Regions from separate parts of the Spongiibacter tropicus DSM 19543 genome, predicted to be linked through region 4. Evidence: predicted binding sites of a transcription regulator. Region 4 holds the regulator's gene; each other region holds the start of a gene.
What was found. Region 4 encodes sigma-54, which starts transcription at its own class of promoters, with help from an activator protein. Its sites were predicted from a motif close to TGGCACANNNNTTGCNNT; they were not measured.
Positions count from the first base shown of each region.

Region 1: the regulator sigma-54 is predicted to act here: its motif matches at 2,785-2,802, upstream of G411_RS0115250 (ammonium transporter).
Region 2: the regulator sigma-54 is predicted to act here: its motif matches at 2,524-2,541, upstream of nirB (nitrite reductase large subunit NirB).
Region 3: the regulator sigma-54 is predicted to act here: its motif matches at 4,926-4,943, upstream of glnA (glutamate--ammonia ligase).

Region 1 is NZ_ATUS01000004.1:82,294-90,299, reverse strand. Features, by position in the region: gene G411_RS0115265 (transglycosylase SLT domain-containing protein) at 1-147, shown strand, start outside; gene G411_RS0115260 (MOSC domain-containing protein) at 156-947, opposite strand; gene G411_RS0115255 (glutaredoxin family protein) at 944-1,186, opposite strand; gene G411_RS0115250 (ammonium transporter) at 1,249-2,550, opposite strand; gene G411_RS21635 (helix-turn-helix domain-containing protein) at 2,937-3,851, shown strand; gene G411_RS0115240 (TrmH family RNA methyltransferase) at 3,848-4,648, shown strand; gene G411_RS0115235 (vWA domain-containing protein) at 4,653-5,828, opposite strand; gene G411_RS0115230 (AAA family ATPase) at 5,832-6,677, opposite strand; gene G411_RS0115225 (hypothetical protein) at 6,862-7,251, opposite strand; gene G411_RS0115220 (YcgN family cysteine cluster protein) at 7,260-7,712, opposite strand; gene G411_RS0115215 (YcgL domain-containing protein) at 7,709-7,978, opposite strand; gene rnd (ribonuclease D) at 7,978-8,006, opposite strand, start outside.
Region 2 is NZ_ATUS01000005.1:29,884-37,889, reverse strand. Features, by position in the region: gene nirB (nitrite reductase large subunit NirB) at 1-2,418, opposite strand, end outside; gene G411_RS0116495 (nitrate reductase) at 2,898-5,561, shown strand; gene cobA (uroporphyrinogen-III C-methyltransferase) at 5,573-6,337, shown strand; gene G411_RS0116485 (nitrate regulatory protein) at 6,384-7,673, shown strand; gene G411_RS0116475 (SOS response-associated peptidase) at 7,823-8,006, opposite strand, start outside.
Region 3 is NZ_ATUS01000001.1:2,416,982-2,424,987, reverse strand. Features, by position in the region: gene G411_RS0111420 (molybdopterin-containing oxidoreductase family protein) at 1-946, shown strand, start outside; gene G411_RS0111415 (sodium-dependent transporter) at 1,002-2,348, shown strand; gene G411_RS0111410 (hypothetical protein) at 2,371-2,808, shown strand; gene G411_RS21495 (acyl-CoA thioesterase) at 2,818-3,261, opposite strand; gene thiI (tRNA uracil 4-sulfurtransferase ThiI) at 3,258-4,712, opposite strand; gene glnA (glutamate--ammonia ligase) at 5,109-6,515, shown strand; gene G411_RS0111390 (DUF4124 domain-containing protein) at 6,633-7,133, shown strand; gene glnL (nitrogen regulation protein NR(II)) at 7,376-8,006, shown strand, end outside.
Region 4 is NZ_ATUS01000002.1:238,746-246,751, reverse strand. Features, by position in the region: gene G411_RS0112810 (carbon-nitrogen hydrolase family protein) at 1-200, shown strand, start outside; gene yjgA (ribosome biogenesis factor YjgA) at 202-726, opposite strand; gene mgtE (magnesium transporter) at 754-2,112, opposite strand; gene G411_RS0112795 (HPr family phosphocarrier protein) at 2,232-2,501, opposite strand; gene rapZ (RNase adapter RapZ) at 2,521-3,378, opposite strand; gene ptsN (PTS IIA-like nitrogen regulatory protein PtsN) at 3,384-3,839, opposite strand; gene hpf (ribosome hibernation-promoting factor, HPF/YfiA family) at 3,873-4,160, opposite strand; gene G411_RS0112775 (RNA polymerase factor sigma-54) at 4,237-5,718, opposite strand; gene lptB (LPS export ABC transporter ATP-binding protein) at 5,851-6,576, opposite strand; gene lptA (lipopolysaccharide transport periplasmic protein LptA) at 6,576-7,124, opposite strand; gene lptC (LPS export ABC transporter periplasmic protein LptC) at 7,108-7,683, opposite strand; gene G411_RS0112755 (KdsC family phosphatase) at 7,686-8,006, opposite strand, start outside.

The DNA of each region.
Region 1 (8,006 bases), on a different contig from region 4:
ATAGAAAACCTGCCCTATGGCGAAACCCGCGACTACATTAAGAATGTGCTGGCATTCAGTGTGGTGTACGGCGAAAAGCTGGAACTTTCCAAGCCCATTCTGGCTAATCACGAGCGCCGTATCAGTCCTGTTGACGAGTTCAACTGAGCCCGGGATTACGCCAGAACACTAACCGGATCACCGCAGCGAATCTCGCCAAGGCTGCGGTGAATCAGGTTCTGACCAAAGACGATCTTGTCCTCGTGTTTACAATGGTCACGCAATAGCAGTGACACTGCCCGCTGCCGCTCACCGGTTCCCGGATCGAGACTGGGAATCACGCAGCGCGTACAGGGTTTGACCACGTCGAAGTCCACATCACCAATACGCAAGCGGCGCCACGTCAACTCAGCAAACGGGGTTGTCCCGGCGACCACAATATTGGGCCTGAACCGCTGCATCGCCAGGACATCACCATAGGCATCTTCCAACAGCCGCAAACTCGCTTCAGTGCACAGCAGAAACGGAAAACCATCGGCAAAACTGAGCTGATCACCCGCTCGCGCATAGGTCAAGTCAATCTGTCGCTCACTGTCGTCGGGCTGATAGCAGAGTCTCACCGGCTGCCCCAACCATGCCGACAGACGTTGCGCGGCGGCCTCCCCCGCATCCAAGGCCTCACAGCTATCCTCCCACACCACCACTCGCACGGGCTTAGCTCCGCAGGGCTTCTCAAGCCAGATGCTCTCACCGCGGTCGAGATGACGCAGCAACACGCCGCCAGCCTGCTCCTCGGCGTGAAGCCGACACATTGACGGCAATTGCCGTTGGGTCAGAAAATGCCCCCGCTCATCCACCAGCATCCAGCGACGATCACCTGCCGGTCCCCGTCGATCCAGCGTCATCGTCCGCTCACTGTTTCCAGTCAGCGATTTCACTGGGTAACGCCACAATGCGGACACGTTCACAACGCATCTCCGGCAAAGGCCAGCACGGCAGCCTCATCAAAGGGCCAGTCGAGCTCACGCTCTCCCTCGGCAAATATCGGAATTCGCGTTCCGTACTGCGCAATCCACTCGTCGCGATCAGCAATATCAATCAGTTCAATCTGCCAGTCTGGCTGCACAGCCAGCACATTGGCCAGCACCGCCTCCGCCAATTCACAGAGGTGGCAGGCAGAAGTGCCATACAGAATAAACGCTCGCATTCAGGGCTCCAGAAACAAAAAAGCCCGGCAAACGCCGGGCTCTCAACGATGCAGATGACGACTTAAAGATCGTACCCCACCTCGTTATGGCCTGTCAGGTCCAGACCTTCCGATTCTTCGTCAGCGCTGACACGCAAACCGATGACAACGTCCACCAGTTTAAACAAGATAAAGCTGACAATTGCCGTATAGGCCAGCGTGGCGCCAATGCCAATCAACTGCACCTTCAACTGCTGAGCGATGCTGACGCCGTCTGCCAGACCCTGACCGCTGAATACGCCAAGCTCCGCGCTGGCAAAAATCCCAGCCAGGAAAGTACCGAGAATACCGCCAACACCGTGTACCGGAAATACATCCAGCGAATCATCAATTTTCAGGACCTGCTTGAGCCAAAGGGTACAATAGAAGCAGACGATGCCCGCACTAAGACCGATCACGACCGCACCTGCTGGCCCCACATAGCCCGACGCGGGAGTGATGGTGCCAAGCCCCGCCACCATTCCGGTGACAGCGCCCAGCGCGCTGGGCTTGCCAAAGCGCAGCCATTCAATAAACGACCAGGTCAAACAGCCAGTGGCTGCCGAGAGGTGGGTAACCAGCATGGCCATGCCTGCATCCCCGTTGGCGGCCAGTGCACTGCCGGCATTGAAACCAAACCAGCCAACCCACAGCATGCCAGCCCCGGTGAAAGTCATGGTCAGATTGTGCGGTGGCAAGGCCATTTGGCCGAAGCCATTACGCGGCCCAAGCACCATAGCGGCAACCAGTGCCGCAACACCTGCGGTAATATGGACAACAGTGCCACCGGCAAAATCGAGCAAGCCCATCTGCCCCAGCCAACCGCCACCCCAGACCCAGTGAGTAACCGGGGCGTAAACCGCCAGCAACCAAAGCGCCGAAAACATCATCACTGCGGAGAAGCGAATGCGTTCCGCAAAACCGCCGACGATCAGCGCCGGGGTAATAATCGCAAAGGTCATCTGGAACATGACAAACACCGTCTCGGGAATGTCGCCACTGAGAGTGTCCTCGCCGATACCCGCCAACAGCGCTTTACTCAGCCCGCCAACAAAGCCATTGCCATCACTGAAGGCCATGCTATAAGCGACGGCAAACCAGAGCAGCGAGGCCACACAGGTAATACTGAAACATTGCATCAGCACGCTGAGAATATTCTTACTTCGAACCAGGCCACCGTAAAACAGCGCCAGCCCAGGCAGCGTCATAAACAATACCAGGGCCGTCGAGGTCAGAATCCATGCGGTATTCGCGCCACTCAGGCTATCGGCATGGCTCGGCCCTGCAGCCAGCGCACAAAAAAACGCTACAAAAGCAGGCGTAAATCGTGAAAGCGGTGTTCTCATCCGGTTCTCCTAAAACGCATGTGCAGTAAAATCGCACCTTTTTATTACCATGCACCACAATAAAGCACCCGCAGAATAAATGGCCCCTTGCCCAATTCCCCGGAGGCCCTGATAAGGCGCACTTAACAGGATAACTTTTTCCTTTATTTTCATAATGTTATAAATTCAACTCATGAAAGCAGGATGAGCATTGCGCAATAACAACGCACGCAACCCATCATTCCGCACCGAAACAAAGCAAATTACAGGCCAACACAAATCATTTGTGCACCATTTTATTTCTCTGCAGAATGCAGCGCACCAAGATCAAACGAAAACTGCACGTGCCTCAGCCTGAATATTCCGTAAAATAGCGACAGATCCGTTAACCAAAAGGGCCCCTTCCCGTGTTTTCAAAACCCACTGCTCGTGTGCTGGCGATTATGGACTTGTTCATGAGCCACCCCAGTAAAGCCTTTGGCCTCACCGAGCTAACGCGGATACTGGGGCTGAACAAAGCCACATGTCACGCCATCCTCAGCACCATGGCCCGATACGGTTTTCTCGCCCAGGACCCCCGCAGCAAGGCCTACCGCCTCGGTCCAAGCATTGCGGCGGCAGGCATTGCCGCATTCGCACAGTTCCCGGTACTGGAATTCGCAAGACCTGAACTGGAAGCCCTCGGACGGGAACTGAAATTGGGCTGTGGCGTATTGGGGCGCAGTGGAGAACAACTGGTCTTGCTGGCCAACTACGGCATCCCTCAACCATTACACTTCCCTTACCAGCAAGGACTGAGGTTACCGGCCATTGCCCCCCTGGGCGCCTGCTTTATTGCTTGGTCATCCGCCGGCAAGCTCAACCAATGGCTGCATGCGGCACAGGCCCATCTCGGAGAGTGGGACGAGGAGCTGGATAAGCGACTGCGCATTTCCGTGATTGGCATTCGAGCGCGGGGCTTTGAGGTCACGCTGATTAGTGATGCGGAGCGGCGCTTTGAACAGGAACTGGCCAAGCCCAAGGAAAACTGGAGCCTTGAGGAAGTGGCAGATCATGCTCGCCGCTATCGGGAACAGCTCTGCGAAAGCAATTACCACTTGGACCGCATAGAAAAAGGTCGGCGGTATCACGTTGCCAATATCGCTGTCCCGGTATTTGGCGACGGAGAGGAGCCAGAGCTCGTTATTTCAGCGGGCAGCATTAGCAACCCCATTAGCGCCGAGGATATACTTGCCGTTGCGCAACGCCTGCAGCATGCCGCAGAGCGGATTACTGAGGCTGCCCGGGCAACACTGGGCTTTCCCGGCCACCACGCTGAATGAGCACCCCACAGGCAATGAGCGACGATCGCCAGCAATACCTTGAGAAAAAGCAGTTTTTCCAGCAACTTCTGACTATTTACGGACGTAAACCCGTCCTCGAGGCACTACAGAATCCGCGCCTCAGGGTGTACAAACTCCACTTGGCCGACAGCAACCGCAAAGACGGTATTGTTGCAGAAATTCTTGCACTGGCAGAAAAGAAAGGGATCCAGCTCGCCTGGCACGACCGCAAGGCATTGTCGAGAATCTCCAAGAATGGCAAACAGGACCAGGGGGTTGCCGCCGATTTGGAGCTGGCAGACTACCATCCGACCACCGCAATCACCGCCGAAACCTTGCAGCAAGGGTCACCCTGCTACATCGCCTTAGATGGCGTGAGTAATCCGCAGAATCTCGGCATGATTATCCGCTCAGTGGCGGCCAGTGGCATCGACGGCCTGATTGTGCCCCGCAAGGGTGGCACCAGCCTGTCACCGCTGGTCATCAAGGCCAGCGCCGGTGCCGTATTTAACTGCCCGCTCTACCACTGCGACCGCCTGCTGCCCGAACTACGACGATTGCAAGAGGATGGCGCTGAAGTGCTGTGCCTGTCTTCCCACGCGCAACACTCACTGTTTGAGCTGTCACCGGGTAAGAGTCGGATCTTTGTTCTGGGGAATGAAACCGAGGGTGTCAGCAGGGAGACACTGGAGATCAGCGACGCCCGACTGCAAATTCCGATGGCCAATGGCATCGAGTCGCTCAATGTCGCGGTGACAGCCGCACTGCTGGCATTCTCAGCCGCCGCACGCGGCTGAGGCCTCAGCGGGCCAGATAAGCCATGGCCTCTTCCAGACCCGCCAGTGTCATGGGGTACATATGCCCTTCCATCAGCTCTTCGGTAAGGCCAATGGAATGGGTCCAGCTCCAGTCTTCCGGGGGCACCGGATTGAGCCACACCACCTTGTCGTAGGTGTCTCGCAGGCGACGCATCCACACTTCGCCCGCTTCGTCGTTCCAATGCTCGACACTGCCGCCTGGCTGGAGAATTTCGTAGGGAGACATGGCAGCGTCGCCTACGAAGATGATTTTGTAATCGCTGCTGTATTTATGCAGTACATCCAGCAAGGGAATTCGCTCACTGTGGCGGCGAATATTATTGTTCCACACCGATTCGTACAGGAAGTTATGGAAGTAAAAATACTCCATATGCTTGAACTCGGTGCGTGCGGCGGAGAACAGTTCTTCACAAACGCGAATATGCGGATCCATGGAACCGCCAACATCAAAGAACAGCAGCACTTTGACCGCATTGTGCCGCTCGGGCACCATTTTTAAATCCAGTAGCCCCGCGTTGCGCGCAGTGGACGAAATGGTGTCATCGATATCCAGCTCTTCAGCCGCGCCACTGCGGGCAAATTTGCGAAGGCGACGCAAGGCAATTTTGATATTCCGCGTGCCCAGCTCGACCGAATCGTCCAGATCTTTGAAGTCGCGCTTTTCCCAAACCTTAACCGCCTTTTTGTTGCGGCTCTCGCCGCCGATACGGATGCCTTCGGGATTATAGCCACCGTGACCAAAGGGTGATGTTCCTCCGGTGCCAATCCACTTATTGCCGCCTTCGTGCCGTTCCTTCTGCTCTTCCAGCCGCTTTTTGAATTCCTCGATCAACTTATCGAGACCGCCCAGAGACTCGATCTTGGCTTTTTCCTCGTCGCTCAACTGCTTGAGAAACTCAGTGCGCAGCCAGTCGTCGGGAATCAGCGCCTCGATCACGTCGTCCAGCGTTGACAGCTCGTTAAAATAAGCCGCAAAGGCCTTGTCGAAGCGGTCGTAGTATTTCTCATCCTTGACCATGCACACGCGGGCAAGCTGGTAAAACTCATCGACGTCCATAAACGCCAAACGCGCTTCCAGCCCGGCCATCAGGTCCAGCAGTTCTCGAATGCTGACCGGCACCCCCGCATTACGCAGGCCGTAGAAGAATTGCACCAACATGGCTTAGCGGTTCTCGCGGCGATGCATAAACGCCAGGCGCTCCAGCAGATGAACATCCTGCTCGTTTTTCAGCAGCGCACCATAGAGTGGCGGAATGGCCTTGCTGGCGTCGCGGTTTTTGAAAATTTCTGCGGGAATATCATCGGCCATCAACAGCTTCAACCAATCGATCAGCTCAGACGTGGACGGCTTTTTCTTCAGGCCCGGAATTTTGCGTACATCAAAGAACACTTCCAGCGCTTCCTGCACCAGATCACGGGAAATCGTTGGGTAATGCACGTCGACGATTTTCTCCATGGTTTCCCGGTCGGGGAAGTTAATAAAGTGGAAGAAACAGCGACGCAGGAATGCGTCAGGCAGTTCTTTCTCATTATTACTGGTGATGATAATGATGGGACGATGCTTAGCTTTTACCGTTTCGCTGGTTTCGTAGACAAAGAACTCCATACGGTCCAGCTCGACCAGCAGGTCGTTGGGGAATTCGATATCTGCCTTGTCGATTTCATCAATCAGCAGCACCACCTGCTCATCGGCATCGAAGGCTTCCCACAGTTTGCCGCGCTTAATGTAGTTGGCAATATCGTGAACCCGGTCATCGCCGAGCTGCGAATCCCGCAGGCGTGATACCGCGTCGTATTCATACAAGCCCTGCTGGGCTTTCGTGGTGGATTTGATATGCCATTGAATCAGCCTCATTCCCAGTGCTGATGCCACCTGCTCGGCCAGCAGGGTTTTACCCGTGCCGGGCTCCCCCTTGATCAACAGCGGACGCTGCAAGGTCACGGCTGCATTAACAGCCATACTCAGGTCGTCGGTAGCGACGTAGGAATCCGTACCGGTAAATTTCATCAATGTATCCTGCTCGGCTGACCCGGTGCGTCCGGGTCGTCGTTCAACATGAGATTCGAAGGCGGGTACGCCCTGTTTCAAACCTCTTCACGTAAATCACATCACCGCGAAGCCTACTTGCCACGTGGGCTGACAGCAAGTGCAGCGGCAACACGGGAAGCAGCTCAGTGCAATAAATCAAACGCTAGAGCTGCGGCTCCACCCGTTCACTGCTCGCTGGCGTGGGCTTAGTCGGAGTTGACGGCGCTTTCTTTGCCGCAATCAGCGTCCAGGTAATCGCCAGAACCAGTGCGGCAATCTGCCCGGCACCGATAATAATCAAAGACGCCATCGCCGACTCGATACCGCCAGTCATCAGGCTCAGTAAGGCGCCAATGGTGGCCGGCATCCACAGGCCAGCCACATCAGGGTGATGACTCGGCAGCAATACCAGTGCCGCCACCGCCAGCAAGGCCCACAGTTTGAGCCCCGTCAGCCGGTAGGCGCGCAACAGCAGCAACCAAAGCAACAGAGCAATCACCCCGACACCGAGGTAGACCTGCCACGCCAGGGCATAGTCGTTTTGATCGATCATACGATTCCCTAATCAATCCAATGAATAATGTGGTTTTCGAAGTCCGCTTCCGCGACCTCGCTCTCACTGATACAGCGGCCACCCACCGAAATGCCCAACGCTCGCATGGCGCGCTCATCGCCGCTGCGCAGCGGGTGCCATTCAGCCAGCCCCCTGCCCTCATGCATACGGCGGTAGGCGCAGCTACTCGGCAAGCTGTAGGCGACGTCGGCAAGCTCTTTGCGAAGATTGACACAACCCGGCACGCGCTGCTGCCGGTGGCTATAGTCGCCGCAACGGCCACTCTTGAGATCGAGCAAACGGCAGGCCACATTGGTAAATGCCAGCTCGCCACTATCCTCGTCCTCCAGCTTGTGCAAGCAGCAGCGTCCACAACCGTCACACAGCGCCTCCCACTCCTGATCGCTCAGTTCTGCGAGCGTTTTATACTCCCAGAAAGGCTGCTGTCGACGGGCAATCAACGGTCTTCCCGTGGGTTGAGCGCAGGCTCGTCAACCGGCGGTAGCTGAAGGTAAAATCCGTTATCGGCGATATCCTGCAACACCTTCGCCGCATCGGCCCGAGCCAACTTTCGCCCTTCATCAATAAGCAGCGTCATAGCGTGCTCAGCCTGTCCAAACTTCACCATCAAGGCTTCCGGCACCCGCTCCAAGCCCTCTGCCTTATCGACGTAGAGGTACATACCCTCACGCTTGGCACTGCGATATATGCTGCAGATTCGACGCATTATTCTTCCTCCAGTGCCGCCAGCAACG
Region 2 (8,006 bases), on a different contig from region 4:
CTCGGGGTCTTCCACCGTGGTTTTCCACTCGCATTGGTAATTGGCAATCACACGGGTCATCGAGGCTTCCAATTCCTCGGCAAGTCCAAGGCTATCGTCGATGACCACCTCGCGCAGATAATCGAGCCCGCCTTCAAGATTCTCCAGCCACACCGAGGTGCGCTGCAGGCGGTCAGCGGTGCGAACATAGAACATCAATACCCGGTCGATATAGCGAATCAGCGTGTCGTCATCCAGCTCGGTGGCGAACAGATCGGCGTGGCGAGGGCGCATACCACCGTTGCCGCAAACATATAGATTCCAGCCCTTTTCGGTAGCGATCACGCCGATGTCCTTGGACTGTGCCTCAGCACACTCCCGAGTACAGCCCGACACCGCAAACTTGAGTTTATGCGGCGAGCGCAGGCCCTTGTAACGCTCTTCAATGGCAATCGCCATCGACACCGAATCCAGCACACCGTAACGGCACCAGGTGCTGCCCACGCAGGATTTCACCGTGCGCACCGACTTGCCGTAGGCGTGGCCGGTTTCAAACCCGGCGGCAATCAGCCGCTCCCAGATGTCCGGCAGCTCGTGGAGCTGGGCGCCAAATAAATCCACTCGTTGACCGCCGGTAATCTTGGTGTACAGATCGTAGTCCCGCGCTACTTCGCCGAGCACAATTAAACGCTCCGGGGTGATTTCGCCCGCCGGCACGCGCGGCACAATGGAATAGGTACCGTCCTTCTGCATATTACCCAGGTAGATGTCGTTGGTATCCTGCAGGGGCATCAGCTCGTCTTCCAGCACATAGGCATTGTGCAGGGAGGCCAGAATAGAACCGATGGTCGGCTTACAGATTTCGCAGCCATGACCGCTACCGTGAGCCGCCAGTACCTCGTTGAAACGGGTGTAGCCTTTAACGCGAATCAGGTCGGCCAGCTCGCGGCGCGTATGGGGGAAGTGCTCACAGAGATCGGTGTTCACCTCCACACCCAATGCAGACAGCTCACTGTCCAGCAGTTGTTTGACCGACGCGGCGCAGCCCCCGCAGCCAGTGGAGGCCTTGGTCAGGGCTTTCAGTTCGCCCAGCTCGTGGCAGCCCCCCTCAATGGCGGCGCAGAGGTCGCCTTTGCTGACATCGAAGCAGGAGCAAATCTGCGCGGTGTCCGGCAATGCGGCCAGTCCGATCGACGGTGCAGCCCCCACATCATTGGGCAACAACAGGGCCGCAGGATCACCACCGATGGGCATCTTGTTCAACATCATTTGCAGCAGTGTGGTATAGCTGTCGACGTCGCCAACCAGTACCGCACCGAGCAGTTGCTTGCCATCGGCAGAGACGGTGAGACGCTTGTAAACATCGGCGCGCTCATCACTGAACACGTAGCTGACCGCACCGTCAGTGCGCCCTTGCGCATCACCAATCGACGCCACGTCCACGCCCAGCAGTTTCAACTTAGTGCTCATATCAGCGCCTTGAAACTGGCTCGACGGCTCGTCGCCACTAATTGCCGCTTCGATATGTGCCGCTGCCACCCTCGCCATCTGATAGCCGGGGGCAACCAGACCGAAGATGCGTTGGTTCCACAGGGCGCATTCGCCAATGGCATAGATATCGGCGGCGGAAGTCTGGCAGTAATCGTCGATCACAATGCCGCCCCGCTCACCGATCGCCAGTCCGGTTTCGCGGGCCAGATCATCCCGTGGGCGGATGCCCGCCGAAAACAGGATCATGTCGGTTTCCAGTTGGCTGCCATCGGCAAACTGCATGCAGTAGCGGCTGTTCTCTCCGCCGGTGATTTCCTGGGTATTTTTGCCGGTGTGCACCTGCACCCCCAGCGCTTCGATCTTGCTGCGCAGCCTGGCACCACCGCCCTCGTCGAGCTGCACTGCCATTAGCTGCGGCGCAAATTCCACCACATGCGTTTCCAGTCCCGCCTGTTTCAGGGCATTGGCGGCCTCCAGACCGAGCAGACCACCGCCGACCACCACACCGGTTTTCGACACCGCGGCGGATGCAGAAATCGCCTCAAGATCTTCGATAGTGCGATAGACGAGGCAATGCGGCTGGTCTTTACCGGGAATCGGCGGCACAAAGGGATAGGAACCCGTCGCCAAGACCAGCTTGTCGTAGTCTTCCTGGCGGCCCGAGGCCGTGGTAATGCGTTTCTGGGTGGTGTCGATCTGCGCGACACGGTCGTCAGTAACAAAGCGGATACCGAGCGCCGCATATTCCTCTGCATCTCCCATGGCAAGATCATCTGCCGTGGCACCAGAAAAATAGCTGCTTAGCTGTACTCGGTCGTAGGCGAGGCGGGGTTCTTCGGAAAAAACGAGCAGGTCGATGTGCTGCGCGTGCTCAGAACGAGCGAGGGTAGTAAGGAAGTTGTGGCCAACCATTCCGTTGCCGACAACGACAATGCGCATCTTACTCATGGCGTCTCTCTCTATTTAGCAGGTCATGGGTTCATATCTCCTATGTGTTGCGTCGCTGCTCTACCAGAGTGAGGCGCCATTGCCACAAATGGTATCGACAGGGTTTAAGCAATAGCAGTGCCAGTTGGCCAGATTTGTCCTAACTCCCCTGTTTTGCAATGTAAATGGCGTCAGAGGCGCTTTCACTGCAGCGTCAGATACGCACTCGTATCAGGCACAACATGCAAAACATGCCCAAAAAACAGGCACACACCACCCTCAAATGACCGCTTCCGGCGCAATTTGGAAGGCTTTTCGGGATGAATAAAGCTGGCACTGTTCTTGAATATTCACCAGCAGGAATATCAGCGATGGTGTTCTGGTACCAATGTAGGTACCCCGGATTTTCTTCTGTTTGATAGAGCATTGGCGCTCGCAGCTTTAGCTGCGAGCGCCTTTTTTTTGCCTGTTTTCAGCAGCGCACAACGAGAGCACAAGCCATGACGACCGACACCACCACAAGCCATACCACCTGTCCCTACTGTGGCGTGGGCTGCGGCGTTGAGGTATCGGTTTGCGATGGTCGTGTTCAGCCGGTGAAAGGCATCGACAACCACCCCGCGAACTATGGTCGGCTGTGTGTGAAAGGTTCGGCATTGCATGAAACGCTGGACCACGACGAGCGCCTGCTTACCCCGCTGATTCACGGCGAGCCCGCGAGCTGGGACGCCGCCCTGCAAGCCGTTGCCGACAAGATGAAGCAGGTGATCGCCGATCACGGCCCGGATGCCGTGGCCTTTTATGGCTCTGGGCAGCTACTCACCGAAGACTACTACGTTGCCAACAAGCTGATGAAGGGCTTTGTCGGCAGCGCCAATATGGACACCAACTCTCGGCTTTGCATGGCCTCTGCGGTAGTCGCCCACAAACGCGCCTTCGGCAGCGATACCGTCCCCGGCTGCTACGAAGATTTGGAAGCCGCCGACTTGCTGGTACTGGTCGGCAGCAATACCGCCTGGGCCCACCCGATTGTTTACCAGCGCATCGCGGCAGCCAAGGCCGCCCGCCCCGAGATGAAGATTGTGGTGATTGATCCACGGCGCACCGCGACCTGTGATATCGCCGACCTTCACCTGCCGATCAGGCCCGGCAGTGATACCCTGCTGTTTAACGGTTTGCTGCGCTACCTGCACAACGAGCGGGCCACCAACGAAGCCTTTCTTCAGCAACACTGTGAAGGCTGGGAAACGACACTAGACGCCACACAGTATGATGAGCAGCTTGCACAAACCATCGGCGTCACGCCCTCCGCGCTTGCCCAGTTCTTTTACTGGTTCAAAGAAACGCCGCGCACCGTCACCGTATTCTCCCAAGGCGTGAATCAGAGCCGCGATGGCAGCGACAAAGCCAACGCCATTATTAATGTCCATCTGGCGACCGGCCGCATCGGCAAACCCGGAGCCTGCCCTTTTTCGATTACCGGCCAGCCCAATGCGATGGGTGGCCGGGAGGTAGGGGGGCTCGCCAATCAATTGGCTGCCCATATGGACTTCGGCGACGATGACGCAGACCGAGTGCAGCGCTTCTGGCAGTCACCGAATATCGCCAAACACGCGGGACTGAAAGCCGTTGAGCTGTTTCAGGCCGTCGCCGAAGGGCGCATCAAATTTCTGTGGATCATGTCCACCAATCCACTGGTAAGCATGCCCGATTCCGACACCGTGCGCGCTGCCCTGCAGCACTGCGAGATGGTGGTGGTATCGGATTGCATGCGATACACCGATACCACCGCGGCCGCCGACATCCTGCTGCCAGCCGCAAGCTGGGGGGAGAAAAACGGCACGGTGACGAATTCAGAGCGTCGCATTTCCCGGCAACGTCCTTTCCTGAGCGCGCCGGGTGAGGCCCGCCCGGACTGGTGGATCGTTTCTCAGGTCGGTCAGCGCCTGGGCTTTAGCGATGCCTTCAACTACCAACATCCCGCCGATATCTTCGACGAGCACGCCCGTCTGTCGGGCTTCGAAAATCACGGGCAGCGCGACTTTGACCTGTCGGGGCTCATCGGGCTTTCCCAAACCGACTACGACGCGATGCTGCCGGTACAGTGGCCGGTCAATGCCAAATACCCTCAAGGCCGTGCGCGCTTTTTCGATGACGGCCGTTTCTATACGCCGAATGGAAAAGCCCGGCTGATTCCCGTTCGAGCACAGGCACCGCTTTCAAGCAGTGGTGACACACTGTTGCTCAACACTGGCCGCATCCGCGACCACTGGCACACCATGACCCGCACCGGAAAATCTGCGCGGCTCACCCAGCACAGCCCTGAGCCCTATGTGGATATGCATCCCATCGATGCTGCACAGCGGGGCATTATCGATGGCCAGATCGTCGCGTTGTCGAATACACAGGCCCGCAGCTTGCTGCGTGTTCGTATTACCAAGGACGAGCGTCAGCGCCCCGGTGAGCTGTTTGCACCCATGCACTGGACCAGCCGCTATGCCAGTCGCGCACGCGTCTGCACGCTGATCACCAGTGATCGCGACCCGCACTCCGGCCAGCCAGCGCTGAAAGCCGGTCGCGTGGACGTCTCGCCCTACCCGGCACGCTACTACGGCTTTCTGCTCAGCCGCAGGGATATCGGCCCATTGCCCTGCGATTACTGGGCCTATAACCGAAGCGCGGATTACCACGCCTACGAACTGGCAGATGCGGGCAGTGCCGACGGGCTTCTCCAGACCCTGCAGCGTCAATTTCCGGGGATCGAATGGCTACATGTCCACGACAACGCTGAACAACACTATCGGCTGGTTGGCGTTGAACAGGGCCAGCTGCAATGTCTGCTCTTCACCCACCGAGACCACCGCGTAGAGCTGGGGAACCGGCGTTGGCTGTTGGAGTGTTTCACGTCGACGTCTATCAGTGACCCGGAACGACTGGCGCTGCTGGCCGGGCGACCACGGGAAGGCAGTCAGGACAGTGGTGCCATTATTTGCTCTTGCTTTCAGGTGGGAGAAACCGCCATTCGGCAAGCAATTGCCAACGGCTGCGACACAACGGCCGCGCTCGGCAAGGCGCTGAAATGCGGCACGAATTGCGGCTCCTGCCTGCCTGAGCTAACCGGCTTGATTGAGACGCAGTGCGCGATCACCGCCGAATCTGCATGAGGAACAACACCATGATGACTGGACCGAATCAACCCACACATTCCGGCAATCGCGTCTGGCTGGTAGGCGCTGGCCCCGGCGACCCGGAGTTACTGACGCTGAAGGCCGTTCGCTTGATCGAGTCTGCGGATGTTGTGCTCTATGACAGTTTGATCAGCCCGGAGATTTTGGCCTATATCCCCAGCGCCAGTCGCCGCGTCCACGTTGGCAAACGCTGTGGCGCCCACAAACTGTCGCAAGAGGAAATCAATCGTCTGCTGTACCGCTGCGCAAAGAAATATCCTCGCGTAGTGCGATTGAAAGGCGGCGATCCCTTTGTATTTGGTCGCGGCGGTGAAGAGATGGACTACCTGCAGCAACGCGGCATTACCGTCTCCATCGTGCCCGGCATCAGTGCCGCCATTGCCTGCGCTGCGGCGGTGAATATCCCCCTCACCCATCGGGACTGGGGCAACTCTCTGATTCTGGAGAGCGGCCACCGTCAGCAAGCGCCTGCACCTGACAATGCCCAGCTCCCAACACGGGTGTTTTACATGGGGCTACGGCAGGCGGCATCTATTCAGGCACGTCTGCTTCAAGAAGGCTTGCTACCACAAACACCGGTGGCCCTCATCCTCAATGGCAGTCGACCCAACCAGCAATTACTGTGCGGTCGACTCGACGAACTGCCGACATTAGCGGCACAGGCGCAAAATGACGATGCCGGACTGATCATCGTGGGTGACGTCACGCGCTTCGCCAAACCCGCTGCACAACTTGATGAAGCCGTCGCCTGAGGGCCTTTCTGCACTCGGCAAAGCCAACTAGAATGGAGGTGCCACTATGACCAATACGCAACCCCGGCCAGAATCCATGTCAGCCAGCCAGTTAAGCAGCCAGGACTTTTTGCTTGCCGCCAAGCAGGCAGAAATCCACTCTCTCAAACAGCTCGAACTCAGCTGCGGCCTTGTCACGCACGTGACCGCACTTATACACGAACTTCAGCGCGAGCGCGGACTCAGCAATATCTACCTGGTCTCTCGGGGATCGCGGGGCGGCGATACACGGGCGCACCAGCTCGGCTTGAGTACCTTTGCCGTAGATGCCTTTCGCGAAGCACTGGACAGCCTTGAACTGAATTCCATGACGAGCGCGGCCACGCTGCTCAACCGTATCGCCGTGGTTTTGCACCGGCTCGACAGCTTGGACGCCCTTCGCCAGCAGGTTAATGCAAGGGAAATCGCCGCCGCCAACAATACCGATGAATACAACCAGCTGATTGCCGACCTGCTGGCGCTGATCTTCGAGGCAGCAGATATTTCCGGCGACCCACAAATTACCCAGGCTCTGGTCGCCATGTTTAATTTTTTGCAGGGTAAAGAATATGCCGGGCAGGAACGCGCATGGGGAGTGATTGGTTTCAGTGCCGGCGAATTCAGCAAAAACATCATCGACCGACTGAACGGCCTGCAATATGCGCAACAGCGCTGCCTGGATATTTTTAGTGATGTCGCCAGTACTGACGCCCTGCATTGCTGGGAATCCCAGACCAATGACAGTAGCTACTCAGAGCTGGCGCGCATGCGCCAGATGATTCGACGCTACGAACCCGGCGAACAGTTGCCCACCACAATGGCCGAGATCTGGTATGAACTGACCACCCACCGTATTGACGCCATGCAGCGCTGCGAACAACGTCTGGCTCAGGAGCTGCTGACACTCTGCGAGGCGAAGATCGACGCCGCAGAAATGGACCTGCAGCAGCATCACCGTCAACTGGCAACGCTCAGCGACACCGTACCGCTATCCTCGCTCGGCGATGAAGACGATAACGCCGACACGACGCTCAGTATTGGCCCCGGCGTCAACGTGCGGGTCGCCCGCAGTATTTTCGACCTGGTGCAGCATCAGGCGGAACGTCTTCGCGAGCTGAACGATGCGCTGGGGCAGGCCCGGCAGACGCTGGAAGAACGCAAACTGATTGATAAAGCGAAGGGGATTTTGATCAAGTCACGCAACATCACTGAGGAACAGGCCTACCGACAGCTACGCGAGGCGGCGATGAGCAACAATAAACGTATGGTCGATGTTGCTGCCAATGTGATCAGTGTGGCGGAAATGCTGGATGGCTGACGCGGTGATAAACCGCATGAAATAAAAAAGCCCGCTGTATGCGGGCTTTTTTATAAATATTGGTACGACCGAGTGGACTCGAACCACCGACCCCCACCATGTCAAGGTGGCATGAACACCGCGCTAAGCCAATGTTTTAGCTCGACTTATTACTGAGATTCGATAATCAGATTGTTATATTCGCGGCTTTGCAGCGCTGTGCTGATTTCGCTCACATCACCGCGCTCAGGGCTTAGCCAATCATCGAATTGGTCGGGCTTGAGAATGACGGGCTGACGGCGGTGGCCGCTTTCATGGATTTGGAGACAGGCTTCGGTGGTGATGATGATAGCA
Region 3 (8,006 bases), on a different contig from region 4:
CAATGAAACCGCCGAATACGCGCACTACTTCCTGCCCGGTACGCATTTTAGCGAGCGCCCGGACATTCCCTTCACCTTCTTCAGCTTCTCCGGTCTGATGCCGGAACCGTGGTTTCAATATACCAATGCCCTGCTGCCGCCACCCGGCGACTGCCGCGACGAGAGCTGGATAATTCGCCAGCTAGCCAAGCACTGCCGCGCGCCGCTGTTTGGCTCCCGACTGCTGCAGGGCAGCATGAACATCGGCGAGAAACTGGGGCAGCTACCGGGACTCGGGGCGCGACTCACGCCGATGCCCGAGCGACTATTGGGACTCATCAGCCGCGCCGGCAAACTGGGTGGACTGGGCGCGCTGCGCAAGCATCCCCATGGCATTGCGCTGCCCGCCATTGACGGCAACAGCTACTTGGGCAAACGCGTTCTGGCCCGCAACGGCAAGGTTCAGCTCGCTCCGGCGCTACTGGTGAACCTCGCCAACGAGCGACTCGCCGACAGGTATGAACAAGCCCGCCAATCCGGCGACGGCTTTAAGCTGATCACCAAACGCGAGCGCTTCAGCCACAATAGCTGGACCCACAACGATCCCGCTTACATCAAAGGCAAACGCCGACAAAACTACCTGTATATCCACCCTGACGACGCCCAAAAACTCGGCGCAAATGACGGCGAAGAGGTGGAGGTCAGCAATGAGATTGGCGCAGTGATTGCTTGCCTTGCGGTCAGCGACGATCTGATGCCCGGTACTGTCGCGCTGCCCCACGGCTGGGGCCACGAAAGCGCGAGCGGGCTGAGCGTTGCCCGTAAAACCTGCGGCGTCAACGCCAATATTCTCGCCGCCGACGGCCCCGATGCCATCGAACCCGTGTCGGGCATGGCGCAGTTTAACGGTATCGCCGTCAATATTCGGTCGACCCGAACAGCTACTGCACAGAAACTTGGGCAGTAGCAGGCTTTATGTCTACAATTCGAGTCTTTTAACCACAATAAACAAGGCAACGATTATGGCCACAGGCTCTACGCCAACATCGACCTCCGTCACCTGGGGCTCGCGGTGGACATTCATTCTGGCTGCCACAGGTTCCGCAGTCGGCCTGGGTAATATCTGGAAGTTTCCCTACATTACCGGCGAATACGGCGGCGGCGCCTTTGTTCTGGTTTATCTGGCCTGCATTCTGGCCATCGGCATTCCGGTGATGATCGCCGAGGTGATGATCGGTCGGGCCGGCCGCACCGACCCCGCCGACGCCATGACGAAGCTTGCCCGCGAGAGTAATGCACCGCGCCAATGGGGGCTGCTGGGGGCCGTGGGCATGATCGCCGGACTGATGATCATGATGTTCTACAGCGTGGTCGCCGGCTGGGCACTGGAGTACGTTTCGCAGAGCGTGACCGGCGCCTACAGCCACCTCGACGCCACGGCAATCGAGAGCAATTTCAGCTCACTGCTGGCAAGCAGCGATCGTCAGCTGCTGTGGCATAGCGTGTTCAGTCTGGTGACGGCAAGCGTTGTGGCCGCAGGGGTCACCGGCGGCATCGGCAAGGCAGTCGATATTCTGATGCCATTACTGTTTGGCTTTCTGCTGCTACTGGTCGGCTACAGTGCCATTAACGGCGATTTCTCTGCTGGCCTGCACTTCATGTTCGACACCGACTTCAGTCGTTTGACCAGCGAAGCCGTGCTTGTCGCGATGGGTCATGCCTTTTTCACACTCAGCCTCGGCATGGGCGCCATCATGGCCTACGGCGCCTACTTCCCCGGCCACTCCTCCATCGGCACCACCGTGCTGACCATCGCCGCCCTCGACACCATTATTGCTCTGCTCGCCGGCATGGCAATGTTTCCACTGGTATTCGCCAACGATCTCGTCCCCGGCCAGGGACCCGGCCTGATGTTTGTCACGCTGCCTATCGCCTTCTCCAATATGAGCGGCGGCATGTTCTTTGGCAGCCTGTTTTTTGCGCTGGTCAGTATCGCCGCCCTCAGTTCCTCGATCTCCCTGATCGAACCCGGCGTTGCCTGGCTGGAAAAACACGGCATCAAACGCCCGATATCCACCTTCAGCCTGGCGGGTATCGCCTGGCTTGGCGGCATCGCGTCAATCCACTCAGGAACCATTTTCAATATCCTCGACAAGCTCACCACCAACATCATGCTGCCATTGGGCGGGCTGCTGATTGCCATCTTCGCCGGCTGGATCATGCAACGCGACCGAGTGCAGGATGAAACCGGCATCAGCCACCCGCGAATATTCGCCGTATGGCGATTCGCCTTGCGTTATATTGCGCCGCTTGGAATCATCGCTATCTTTTTGCATAGCCTGGGCCTGATGGGCTGGGTAATGCGCTGAGCAGCGCTTTCGAGGAGCACGCGTGAAAAACACGGCATTACGGGTATTTATTGTGGCTGGTCTGGTCCTGTTTGGCAGCCTCTATTACTACAGCGGCGAAGTGAAAGAGCACTACGAAGACAACGCCCGACGCTATCTGAGCAACGCCTTGCAACGCATCTCCAGCTGGGAGACAGATGCCCTGAAAGAAGAGCTGAGCCAGGCAACACTCAGCCATGTGAGCGACGAACAACTGGCGGCACTGGCAGAACAATACCGCTCGCTGGGGGCCTTCGACCGCATGGATGAATTGCACTTTTCCAGACTGAGCGGCGCCCTGTCACTCTTCGCCGAATCCCCCCGACTGAGCTACAGCGGTAAAATCTATTTCGAGCAGGGGGCGGCTGTCATGACCGCAACGCTGACCCTTCAGAATCAGCGTTTCAAACTCTACAACTTCAACCTTAGCCGCGCCGACTAAGCACTGACGTCAAGCGCCGACATCCAGCAGCGACGCCTGCAGAATATCGCGGATGCGGCCCTCAATTGGCGTCGCACGGTGCTGCGCGTCCACATGTACCAGGGTCGCGTCGCCTTCCGCCACAAGCTCGCTGCCATCGTCGGTAAACAAGGCCTGACGAAGCTGAAAGCTGCTGTTACCCAGCTTTAACAACCACGCCCGGGCGCGCAGCGGGCGACCGTGGTGCCACTCGCGTCGAAAGTTGAGACCGATCGCGGCCAGCACCAACAGAAACGGCTGATCGCCCCAAAGTCCGTCAGCCTCCAGCCAGCGTACGCGGGCCTCTTCCAAATAGCTGAAGTAATTAACGTGATTAATATGTCCGAGGCTGTCCTGGTCCCCCCAACGGGGCTCGACCAAAACATCAAACAATGGCTGGACGCGCTGGTAGCGCTCCATATCAATCTGACTCATGACGGACGGTACACCTTCACGTTGGTAAACCCCTGATCCATCAGGTGGGCAGCGTGCAAACGACTCATCACGCCCTTATCGCAATAGAGCTGATATACCCGCTTCGGATCCAACTCCTCAACCCGGCGATGCAACTCGTAAAACGGCAGACATTGCACCGTATTGCGATCAAGTTTCAGCGGCTGACGCTCCACTTCATCGGGATGACGCACATCCAGAATCACCGCCTCGGCAAGGGGAATCGGCAACACTTCCACGTCGTGACTCACCGCCTCTTCGTCGGCCAGCGCATCGATATTGACGTACTTGGCGTTGGCAATCGCCCTCTCAAGCACCCCCATATCCATCCGGGCTTCCTGCTCGGCAATGCGCTCAGGACGGGCCTTGATCGTGGGCCGCACAGAAATCACCCCGCAATACTCAGGCATATTCGCCGCAAAAGCTTCGGTACCGATTTTTGCAGCCGTGTTGATGATATCCAGCTTGTCAGCCGTAATCAGTGGCCTCAGTACCAGGGTGTCGGTAGCCTTGTCGATAATCGACAGATTGGCCAATGTCTGACTGCTCACCTGAGCCACCGCCTCACCGGTAACAAGCGCAGGCGACCCCAGCTCAGCCGCGACCTTCGACGCAGCCCTCATCATCATGCGCTTGAGGATCACGCCCATCTGAGAATTTTCGACGTTCTTAAGAATCTCGGCGACTACGTCTTCAAAGGGAACAGTGATGAATTTCACCCGGTGCGAAGCGCCGAACTTCTGCCACAGATACAGCGACACTTCTTTCACGCCGATTTCATGTTCGCGCCCACCGAGGTTGAAGAAACAGAAGTGAGTGCGCATGCCACGCTTCATCACCATGTAGCTGGACACTGTGGAATCGAAGCCACCGGAGATCAGGCTCACTACCGAATCTACCGCGCCAATCGGAAACCCTCCCAGCCCTTCGTGACGCTGCTTGACGACATACAAGCGGTCTTTGCGAATTTCCAGGCGCACGACTTCGTCGGGATTCTTTAACTTCACGCCGCCCGAGGGAACATGCTGATTCAGGCCACCACCCACATAGCGCTCAACATCGCCGGAATTGAAATCGTGCTCACCGGTCCGCTTGCAGCGCACGGCGAAGGTCTTACCTTCCAGACTGTTGCCTACTGCGTCGCGGGTCTTCTCGTAAATATCGTGCATGTCCACCAGCGGATACTCGGCGACTTCGATAATGTGGGCAATTCCCGGTGTATTGACCATCACCTCCAGCAGCGACGCCAACACCGCTTCGTCATCGCTGCCGGTTTCCAGAGTAATCCGGTCCCACTCACGACCGATCTGCAGCTCGGGATCAATCGGCAGCAGCAGCTTGCGCAAATTATCACGAAGCTGCTTGATGAATTTCTTGCGGACAGGCTTGCTCTTGATGATGATTTCAGGGAAGAGCTTGACGATAAACTTCATGACGGCACCGCGGCGGAAAAGCTGCGCATTATAGCCACTCCGGGGCGAGGCTTCAGCCTCTGCCGACAACCGCAGCGCGGTGCCCACAGGCGGTGCGCACCAAATTAGAACACACCAGCCCAACATTGGTGCACAATTTAGGTGCGCGCGCACACTTATCTCGCAAACCGACGGTTTCTCACCGCTTTTGCATAAAATTTCGGCACAAAAATATGGCACACATATTGCTGCCACGAGTACGAACATGAACTGTAGAGATTTCCTCTGCTCGAAAATGCAGCTTTACAGCAGTTCACAGCCGCTGTCGCTATGCGGCACAATGCAATGAACTTATAATCGCAAAGCTTCGGCCCCTTGCCGAATCGACTAAGAAGACTCTGTTGGAGGATGTCAGTAATGTCAGAGAAGACTCTGAAGTTAATCGCCGATAATGACGTGAAGTGGGCCGACCTGCGCTTCACCGACACTAAAGGTAAAGAGCAACACGTCACTATGCCTGTAGGCGAAATCGACGCCGGCTTCTTTGAAGACGGAAAAATGTTCGATGGTTCATCTATTGCGGGCTGGAAAGGCATTAACGAGTCAGACATGATTCTCATGCCAGACGACGAAGCTTCCGTTCTGGACCCGTTCACCGACGAGCCTACCATCATCGTCCGCTGCGGCATCGTTGAGCCTTCAACCATGCAGGGTTACAACCGCGATCCTCGCTCCATTGCTCAGCGCGCTGAAGATTACATGCGCTCTGCCGGCATCGCCGACAGCGCCCTGTTTGGCCCCGAGCCCGAATTCTTCGTGTTTGACGACGTGAAGTGGAAAGTGGCTATGGAAGGCGCAAGCTACGCCATCTCTTCTGACGAAGCGGCCTGGGTTTCCGGCAACAGCTTCGAAGAAGGCAACACGGGTCACCGTCCCGGCGTTAAAGGCGGCTACTTCCCCGTACCGCCGGTCGACAGCCTGCACGACCTGCGTGCCGCCATGTGTAACGCCATGACCGACATGGGTCTGGAAGTTGAAGTACACCACCACGAAGTCGGCACCGCCGGTCAGTGTGAAATCGGTGTCGGCCCGAACTCTGCCGTTAAGAAAGCTGACGAAGTACAGGTACTGAAGTACTGTGTACACAACGTGGCCCACGCCTACGGCAAAACTGCCACCTTCATGCCCAAGCCTGTTGTCGGCGACAACGGTAGCGGCATGCACGTACACATGTCTCTGAGCAAAGACGGCCAGAACCTGTTCACCGGCGACACTTACGGCGGCCTGTCTGAAACTGCGCTGTACTACATCGGCGGCGTTATCAAGCACGCTCGCGCTATCAACGCCTTCACCAATGCTTCTACTAACTCGTATAAGCGTCTGGTTCCCGGCTTCGAAGCGCCCGTTATGCTGGCCTACTCTGCCCGTAACCGCTCTGCCTCTATCCGTATTCCGTTCATCAGCAACCCGAAAGCGCGCCGTATCGAAGTTCGCTTCCCGGATCCCTCTGCGAACCCCTACCTGGCTTTCGCAGCCCTGCTGATGGCTGGCCTGGACGGCATCCAGAACAAGATCCACCCCGGCGATGCTGCTGACAAAGATCTGTACGATCTGCCTGCAGAAGAAGCCGCGGAAATCCCAACTGTTGCCTCTAGCCTGGAGCAAGCGCTGCAAGCTCTGGATGCAGACCGCGCCTTCCTGACCGCTGGCGGCGTCTTCGACGACGACATGATCGACGCTTACATCGAGCTGAAATCACAAGAGATCGAGCGCCTGAACATGACCACTCACCCTGTTGAGTTCGACATGTACTACAGCGTATAAGGCTTGGGCCTGATCGCAGAAAGCCCGCTTCGGCGGGCTTTTTTTATGCCTGCGGCAAAGACTTGCCAGCGGCGCTTTGGCATCGCACACTGAACGGAAATACCGGGACAGATGACCATGCGCCACGCTCCTACGCTGCTATTTTTATTCCTGTCACTGCTGGCTACAGCAGTTTATGGTGAGATCTACCGCAGCACTGACGACCAGGGACAAGCGGTATTCAGCGACGCGCCAAAGCCGGGCTCTACCCCTGTGGAGCTAGCCCCCACTAACACCACTCCTGCGGTGTCACCCAGCACCCAGCCACACTCATTCCCAAAAGTACTCGGCCCCGCACCTAACACACTGAACATTCAGCAGCCCGGCAATGGCCAGGTTCTGCCCAATGGCCGCACTCCCACGCCTGTCGCCGTGCGCCTTGCCCAGCCGCTCAAAGACGGGCAGCGCATCCGCATTCGCGTTGACGGCAAGGTGTTGAGTGAGGGCGCAACCACCTCCACCAGCATCCCCTTCCTACACCGCGGCGAGCACCAAATCAGCGCAGAATTAGTGGATCACAATGGCCGTATCGTCAGTCGCGACCAGGTCACGGTCATCAGTCGCTGGCCGAATAATTAACCTCGGCGAAAAAACACCAAATAAACGCGCTTCCCTTCACGCGCCAAGCACTATCTTGGTGCATACTGTTTTTCTACAACACTCATCGCGACCCAATTACGGGCGGCGAATAATCGCCCGACCCAGCGCAGGGCAAGGCCTTCCGCAGCCTGCCATGCCATGTGCTGGATTGTGACCCCGATTTAGGGCGCTGGCCTGGATATTGCTTTCTTATGCCCCATAACGAAGACAGCCGCGACGCTATGCCCCCAAACAATCTGCACCACCACATACTCGACAACCTGAAGACAGCAATCTTGCTGGTCGAGCCCAATCTGACCGTCAGCTATATCAATCCGGCGGCGGAGTCTCTGCTTGCGGTGTCTGATCAGCGTATCCACGGAGAAGCCATCACCACGCTGTTTCACGAGGAAGAAGACACCGTCGTGAAACTGTTGGATGCCATCAATAACCGCGAGGCCTACACCAAGCGCGAGACCGTACTCACATTGCGCTCCGGCGAGGAAATCACGGTCGATTACGCGGTAACGCCGATTGTTGATACCCGCCGCACATCACTGATCATCGAACTGCAGCCGTTGGATCGGCTGCTGCGCATCAGCCGGGAAGAAGGTCTGCTGACCTCACAGCAAAGCAGTAAGGCTCTGCTGCGCGGCATCGCCCACGAGATCAAAAACCCACTCGGCGGTCTCCGCGGTGCGGCGCAGCTACTGGCCAGAGAACTGGATGACCCGCGCCTGCACGACTACACCAACATCATCATTGAAGAGGCCGACCGCCTGCGCAATCTGGTGGACAATATGCTCGGCCCCAACAAGGTACCCGATCAAAAGCCCACCAACATCCACGAGGTACTGGAGCGCGTGCGGCAGT
Region 4 (8,006 bases):
TTGCGGTGGTAGCGGCCAATCAGGGGGGGATTCACAGTCGACGCAGGCAGACGTCTGGGGGTTCCTGCATTATCGATAGTTGGGGAACCGTGCTGAGCGAGATGGGGTTTGGCGAGGGTGTGGCGCTTGCTGATATTGATCTGGCGGAGCAGCAGGCGCTCAGGCAGCGTATGCCGGTGATGCAGCACCGGCGCTTTTGAATTAGCTGGCGGCGTCTTCGTTCGCCAATTCCTGAAGTTCGCGAAGATAACGGAACAGTTTGCGCGCCGCCGCAGGGGGCTTACTGTTACTGCGTTCCTTTGCCGCCTGCACCAGAAGCTGCCGCAGGCGCTGACGATCAGCGTCGGCAAAACGCTGCATAGCCAGTTCAACGCCCGCTTGGAGCTCGCTGCTGAGCATATCGTCTCGGAGGCCTTCCAGCTCGTGGAAACGGCGGGCCAGTGCTTTCTGCCCCAAATCTAGTTCCTGCAGAGCGGCCTCAATGGCGGTGGTGTCTACCTGGCGCATCAGCTTGCCGATATATTGCATCTGGCGCCGCAAGCCCTCGCGGCTCTTGATGCGCTTCGCGGTGGCGATTGCCTCCGTCAGATCTTCATCATTAATGGGGATACGGGCCAGATCGGCATCGCCCAGTTCAACCAGACGCTTTCCCACCGCTTGCAGGGCATCCATTTCGCGCTTGCGTGCGGTTTTGCTGGGGATCATCTGCTCGTCGAAATCAGTCACGGTGATACTCTTGAGGTTTTGGGCCTGTCAGGCGTAAAAGTAGGTGGCTAGGCCAAGGAAGGACATAAAGCCGACGACGTCGGTAACGGTGGTTAGTACTACCCCGCCTGCCAACGCCGGATCAATTTTCAGGGTTTTCATCAGCAGCGGCAACACGGCGCCGGCCAGTGATGCGGTAATCAGATTGATGACCATGGCCGCGGCGATAATCGCGCCGATCAGGGGGTCGTTGAACCACAGACTTGCTGCCACCGCGACGATTACCGCCCATATCAGGCCATTGATCAAGCCCACCAGAACTTCACGATTAATCAGCCAGCGACTGTTGTTGCGGCTGATATGCCCCAGTGCCATACCGCGGATAACGACCGTCAGTGTCTGGGTGCCTGCGACGCCACCCATGCTGGCGACAATGGGCATCAGTACGGCCAAGGCAACGACTTTTTCAATTGTGCCTTCAAACAGATTGATCACACCGGAGGCGATAAAGGCCGTGAGCAGGTTGATACCCAGCCAGATGGCCCGTCGGGGGGCCGTGCTCATTACCGAGGCGAAGGTATCCTCATCCTCGTCCAGACCGGCCATACTCATCAGCGAGTGGTCGGACTCCTCTCGGATAACATCGACCACGTCATCGATGGTGATTCGGCCCAGCAGGTAATGGTTTTCGTCGACGACGGGGGCGCTGACCCAGTCCCGGCGTTCGAACAGATTGGCGACTTCCCGTGCGGGCATGGAGGCGACAATTGGCTCGACCTCGGTGTCCATGATTTCCCGAACGGTCACGCTGGGATCGGAGACCAACAGTTTTCGCAGTGACAAAATGCCGATGAACTGGTCGTTGCGGTTGACCACAATCAGGCTGTCGGTCATCTCCGGCAGCTCTTCGTGACGGCGCAGGTAGCGCAGGGCAACGTCCAGAGTAATATTGGGCCGCACCGTTATGGTGTCGGTGTTCATCAGACCACCGGCGCTGTCCTCGTCGTAGGACAGAATGTGTTCTACGCGCAGGCGGTCCTGGTGGTCCATGGATTCCAGCACTTCGCGAATAACACGATCGGGAAGCTGCTGGAGAATATCGGCAATATCATCGGCTTCGAGGCCTTCAGTGATGGCCGCGACTTCCTCGGCGTCCATTTGCCGAAGGAACTGGCTTTGCACTTCATCGCTGAGGTGCTGGAGAATATCCCCCTCGTTCTCGCTGTCGACCAGTTGCCAGAGTACGCCCCGCACTTTCTGCGGGGTGGATTCGATCAGGTGGGCAGCATCGACCGGTGGCAGGCCGTTGAGCATGCGGCGGATTTGCAGGAAGGCACCGGAGCCCAGCGCCTCGTTCAGGAGTTCGAGGCGGCTGGCGGTTAAATGCTTTTCTCCGGGTTGAGCCATAACACTCCCTGCGTAGTGCCGCCGTCGTCGGCGATCTGGAATTGTCCCGAATTATCCTTGAATCTGGGGCGGGCAACAATTGTCACCGTCGGGTTTTGCAGGAAATGTACTAAAACGCCTTACTCGCCTTCGCCGAAATAGTCATTAATCAGCTCAACGAGTGCCGACAGGGCTTGCTCTTCGTCATCACCCTCACAGCGAATTTGAATTTCGGTTCCTCTGCTGGCGGCCAGCATCATGACGGACATAATGCTCTTGCCATCGACCCATTTGTCGTTACTGCACACCGCGACATCGGCACTGAATGCGGCACTGGTCGACACAAATTTTGAGGCGGCTCGGGCGTGAAGACCGAGTTTATTAATGATGGTAATACGGGTTTCTTGCATGGGTTCGCTCCGCCGGGGCTCAGTGCTGGAGTTCGCGATGGCGAACCTGGAGATCAGGGCATTGTGCTCTGAGTGCTGCTGCAAGGCGCTCTACCATATACACGGAGCGGTGCTGGCCACCTGTGCAGCCAATGGCAACGGTGAAGTAGCTGCGGTTACCTTTTTCGATATGTGGCAGCCAGTGTTCCAGATAATTGAGAATGTCCCGGTACATGGTTTCGACCATCGGCTGCCCGTCGAGAAAGTTTCTGACACCTTCGTCGCGGCCACTCAGGGCGCGCAGAGACTCATCCCAGTGAGGATTGGGTAACATGCGCAGATCGTAGACCTGATCGGCATCTATTGGCAGGCCGCGTTTAAAGCCAAATGATTTCAACTGCAGCGACATACGATTGGCATCGACACCCAGCACCCTGTCGCGGATTGTGGCGCGCAGCTCATGTACTGTCATATCGCTGCTGTCGATGGTTAATGACGCTTCCATCACTACGGGTTCGAGCAGCGTGGTTTCCTGTCGTATTGCATCGCTGAGCGGTTGATTCGCTGTGGTCAACGGGTGGCGACGGCGAGTCTCGCTGAAGCGTTTTATCAACTTGTCGTCGCTGGCATCCAGAAAAATGATTCGCAACTGTGCGAGGTCCCGAACCTGCTCGCAAAGGGACTTGAAGCGCGAGAGTTCGTCAGGAGAGTTGCGGGCGTCGATACAAACGGCGACCTGTTGATGGACCTTGAGCTGGCTTTGCGAGAGCTCATGTACCAGCGCCGGTAACAGGGAAACTGGTAGATTGTCGATGGCGTAAAAGCCCTCGTCCTCCAGTTGATGAAGTGCCGTACTTTTCCCTGATCCCGAGCGGCCACTGATAATGATCAGTTTCATGGCGATCAGGGCGCGCGGGTTACAGCAGTAGTGTACAGGGCTTCATCGCTGCCCGCGTTGCGCAGCTGTTGACGAAAGCCGTCGTCGTTAAACACATTGGCTAGACTGGCCAGCACTTTGATGTGCTCGTCGTGGGCTTCCGCAGGAACAATGAGTGCGAACACCAGGTCGACGGGTTGATCGTCGATGGCCTCGAAATCGATGGGCTCGGCGAGCTTCAGCAGAATGCCGGTAATCGCCGTACACTGCTGGCTTCGGCAGTGGGGAATCGCAACCCCGTGACCGATACCCGTGCTACCCAGTCGCTCTCGGGCAAGGAGTTCGTTGAACAGATCGTCAGCGTTGAACTGGCTATTGTCGTCGGCGACAAATATCGAGATCTGTTCAAGAAGACGTTTTTTACTGCCTACGGACGTACCCCAGTGGGTACGTCCTTGGCTCAGTATCGCATTAAGGCTCATATTATTAGGTATCCGGAAAAACCGGCCCGGCGCTTACCGGCCCAGGTGTTTTTCCTTGTGTTTGATCAACTGGCGATCCAGCTTGTCGGTCAGGCTGTCGATCGCAGCATACATATCTTCCGATTCGCATGTGGCAAACAGGTCCGCGCCTGCCACATGCACTGTCGCTTCCGCTTTTTGTACCAGCTTCTCGACTGAGAGCGTAACGTCCGTATTGGTGATATTGTCGAAATGTCGTTGCAGTTTGGCAAGCTTGTTATTGACGTATTCACGCAGTGCCGGTGTAACTTCAACGTGGTGACCACTGACAGTTATCTGCATATCTTGCTCCTTTTACACTCAGATCGTCCTGCGCCTCCCGGCGTAGGGTCAGGGCTGCGCGATTTAACGCAGCCAGCTATACCAGTCGCTTCCGCTCATTAGAGGGGGGAATGACCAGTGATTCTCGGTACTTGGCGATGGTTCTCCGCGCGACCTTGATACCCTGTTCGGCCAACAGTTCGGTAATCTTGCTGTCGCTGAGTGGCTTTCGCGGATTTTCTGCGGCGATCAGCTTTTTGATCAGCGCGCGAATGGCGGTCGATGAGCACTCGCCGCCGGTATCGGTCGATACGTGGCTGGAGAAAAAGTATTTCAGCTCGTAAATGCCCCGCGGTGTATGCATGTACTTCTGGGTGGTGACCCGCGAGATCGTGGATTCGTGCATGCCCACGGCGTCGGCAATGTCATGCAACACCAACGGTTTCATCGCCTCGTCGCCGTATTCGAGAAAGCCTCGCTGATACTCGACGATTTTGCTGGCGACTTTCATCAGGGTTTCATTGCGGCTCTGCAGACTTTTGATAAACCAGCGCGCTTCCTGGAGGTTGTCGCGAATATAGTCTTTTTCGCTGCTGGTACTGCTTTTGGCCAGTGCCGCATAGTGCGAGTTGATTTGGATTTTCGGGGCAATATCCGGGTTGAGTTCCACCAGCCAGCGGCCGTCTTTTTTACTGACGAAGACATCCGGGACGACGTATTCGGTATCGCCGCTACTGATTGCATCGCCGGGCGTGGGGTTCAGGGACTGGATCAGCAGCAGTGTATCCCGAAGCTGATCTTCCTTGAGGCGACAGCGGCGCATAATCTGGTTGTAGTCGCGGTTGCCGAGCTGGTCCATATGCTGCTCTACAATCTGCATGGCCTCTTGCAGATAAAGCGTCTCGCGGGGCAACTGCCGCAACTGAATAAGCAGACACTCCTGTAAATCCCGGCCACCGACGCCAGGGGGGTCAAACTGCTGAATCAAGTGAAGGACGGCGTGGACTTCTTCGATTTCGACGTCTTCATTGTCGAAGGCATCCACCAACTCTTCAGGCGTGACGGTCAGGCGGCCTTTTTCGTCGATGGCGTCGATGATGGCATCGGCAATGAACTGATCGATTTCAGACAGGCGACTCAGGTTGAGCTGCCAGCGCAGGTGGTCTTGCAGGGAATCTGAGCTGCCGTGGCGGTAGTCATTGCTGTAATCGTCATCGCCGCTGGGAGCGCTGCTCGCCGGGCCGGAGCTTTGGTAAACGTCATCCCATTGGCTGTCTACCGGCAGGTCCTCGGGTATTTCGCTGCGCTCGGCCCATTCGCTGTCTGCGTCGCTGGCGGTGGGCTCGCTTTCGTTGCTGCTGCTGTCGTTTTTGGTATCGCTGCTTTTTGACTGACTGTTGCTGTCTTGCTCGGGGGTGTCGTTTTCTTCCTCCAGTTCCAGAAGCGGATTGGAGTCCAAAGCAGACTGGATTTCCTGTTGAAGGTCGAGGGTGGACAGTTGCAATAAACGAATCGCCTGTTGCAGCTGGGGGGTCATGGTCAGCTGCTGACCGACTTTAAGCTGGAGCGATTGTTTCATAGGCAGCGGTTTCTACTACACCAAATTCTGAAGACATTTGTGCCTGATTGGCGGCACTTTAAGGTCAGTGTAGTCCTGCCGGAGAGCGGCTGCAATAGGCGTATAAAGCAATTGCTGTGCCGATTTTTCCTATCACAACGTGAACTTATCGCCAAGATAAATATCCCTGACGACCTGGTTGTTGAGTACGGATTCGGCGTTGCCTTCGGCAACAATACGACCTTCGCCGACGATGTAGGCTTTTTCGCAGATATCGAGGGTTTCTCGTACATTGTGATCGGTGATTAACACGCCGATTCCGCGGGCCTGAAGGTGTCGAATAATGTGCTGTATGTCGTTAACCGAGATGGGGTCGACGCCGGCAAAGGGCTCGTCGAGCAAAATAAAACTCGGCTCTGTCGCCAGCGCGCGAGCGATTTCGACGCGTCGGCGCTCGCCGCCGGACAGCGCCATGCCGGGCGATTTACGGATGTGGGTAATGTGGAACTCCTGCAGCAGGGCGTCGAGCTTTTCTTTTCGCTGGCGACGGTTGAGGTCGCTGCGGGTTTCCAGAATCGCCATGATGTTGTCGGCGACGCTGAGTTTGCGAAAGATCGACGCTTCCTGGGGCAGGTAGCCAACACCGTGGCGGGCTCGGCCTTGAATTGACAGCGATGTCAGATCTTTGCCATCCAGCTCTATGCGGCCCCTGTCGGCGTTGACGATGCCGACAATCATGTAGAAACACGTGGTTTTGCCCGCGCCGTTGGGGCCCAGCAGGCCGACTATTTCGCCGCTGTTGATGCTCAGTGACACATCCTTGATCACCTCTCGCCCTTTATAGGCTTTGGCGAGATGGCTGGCTTTTAGTACGGGCATCAGGGCGTGCTCTCGGTGTCGGGTTCTGGCGCCGGTTCAGTCTCGGGGGGTTCCGTGCCGGGTTGTTGGGGCTGCAGTGTCATCTGCACGCGGCCATCGAGGCTTCGGCTGCCGCCATCGGCGACCACCAGTTGCTTGCGCCCGCTGTACACAATGCGGTCACCACTGATTTTTGAACCCTGATGGCGAATGGTGGCGTCTTTCTGCAGCAGAATTTCCTCATCGCTCAGGCTGTATTCGATCAGTCTGGCGCTCGCGGAGACTACCCCTTCTTCAGCCCGGGGCTGCTGTTCAAAATACGCCGGGCTGCCATGGGCGATGACTTTCTGCACCTTGCGGTCGTCCTCGACAATAATCAGCTTGTCTGCGCGGATTTTCAGGCTTCCCTGAGACATGTTCACGTTGCCGGTATAAATGCCCTGGTTGTTCTCGTAGGTGGCCTTGTCCGAGCTGAGGTTGATCGGCTGGCTGCGGTCGTTGGGTAATGCGCTGACCGTCAGTGGCATGGCCAGCAGGCACAGTAGCTGGAGTTTACTGCTGAGGTTCATAGTGTCCCTTTACCTGTGAAAGGAGCTCGACGCGTTCCTGTTTGAGGTCAGCGCGCATGCCCACCGAAGTCGTTGTGCCATTGGGCAGTTTAAGGTCGAGCGGCTGAGCTGTCGCGACGGTGCTGTGTTCCAGGTCAATAGTCAATTGTTGGGTACTGATCTCGGCTTCACGAATCAGGTCTTTTACCAGCACGTCGTGGCGCAACTCAAGGGATTGGCCATTTTGCGACAGCGTGCCGGATGCGGCGTTTGCAGTCCAGGGGCGTTGCTGGCCGATGTCGCCAACGTAAAAGGGTTGCTGAAGGCGAATATCGCCGCTGGATATCATTCGATCAGCGCTTTCCGCCTGCCAACGGTAGGCAATATTGCCGTCAGCGCTGTATTTCAGACCCTCTATCCCCTGCAGGTGGGAGTCCACATCCGGGATGGCGTCAAAATTATCGATCAGGCTCAGTTTGCCGCTTTCGCTGAACTGCGTCAGGTAAATCACGGTACCGGCGATGGCCGCCAGCACCGAAAGTACCGAGGCGATATTGATGCGAAAGCTACGCGAAGCCATGATTACAAGTATTGCTCCAGAGCGTCATTTAACTTGCCTTGAGCCATTAAAATCAGTTCGGCGATTTCTCTGACAGCCCCTGAGCCACCAGTCGCGCGGGTTTGCCAGTCAGCATGACGGGCGACGAAGTGGTGGCCATTGGCCACGGTGATGCCCAGGCCGGCGGCGCGGATGGCGGCGAGGTCGGGCAGGTCGTCGCCGACGTAGGCGATTTCCTCGTAGCGCAGGCCCAGATCGCTGCGCAGTTCTTCGAGGGCCGTGCCTTTATCTTCACGCCCCTGATAGATCAGCTCGATGCTCAGCTCGCGGGCACGTCGCAGCAG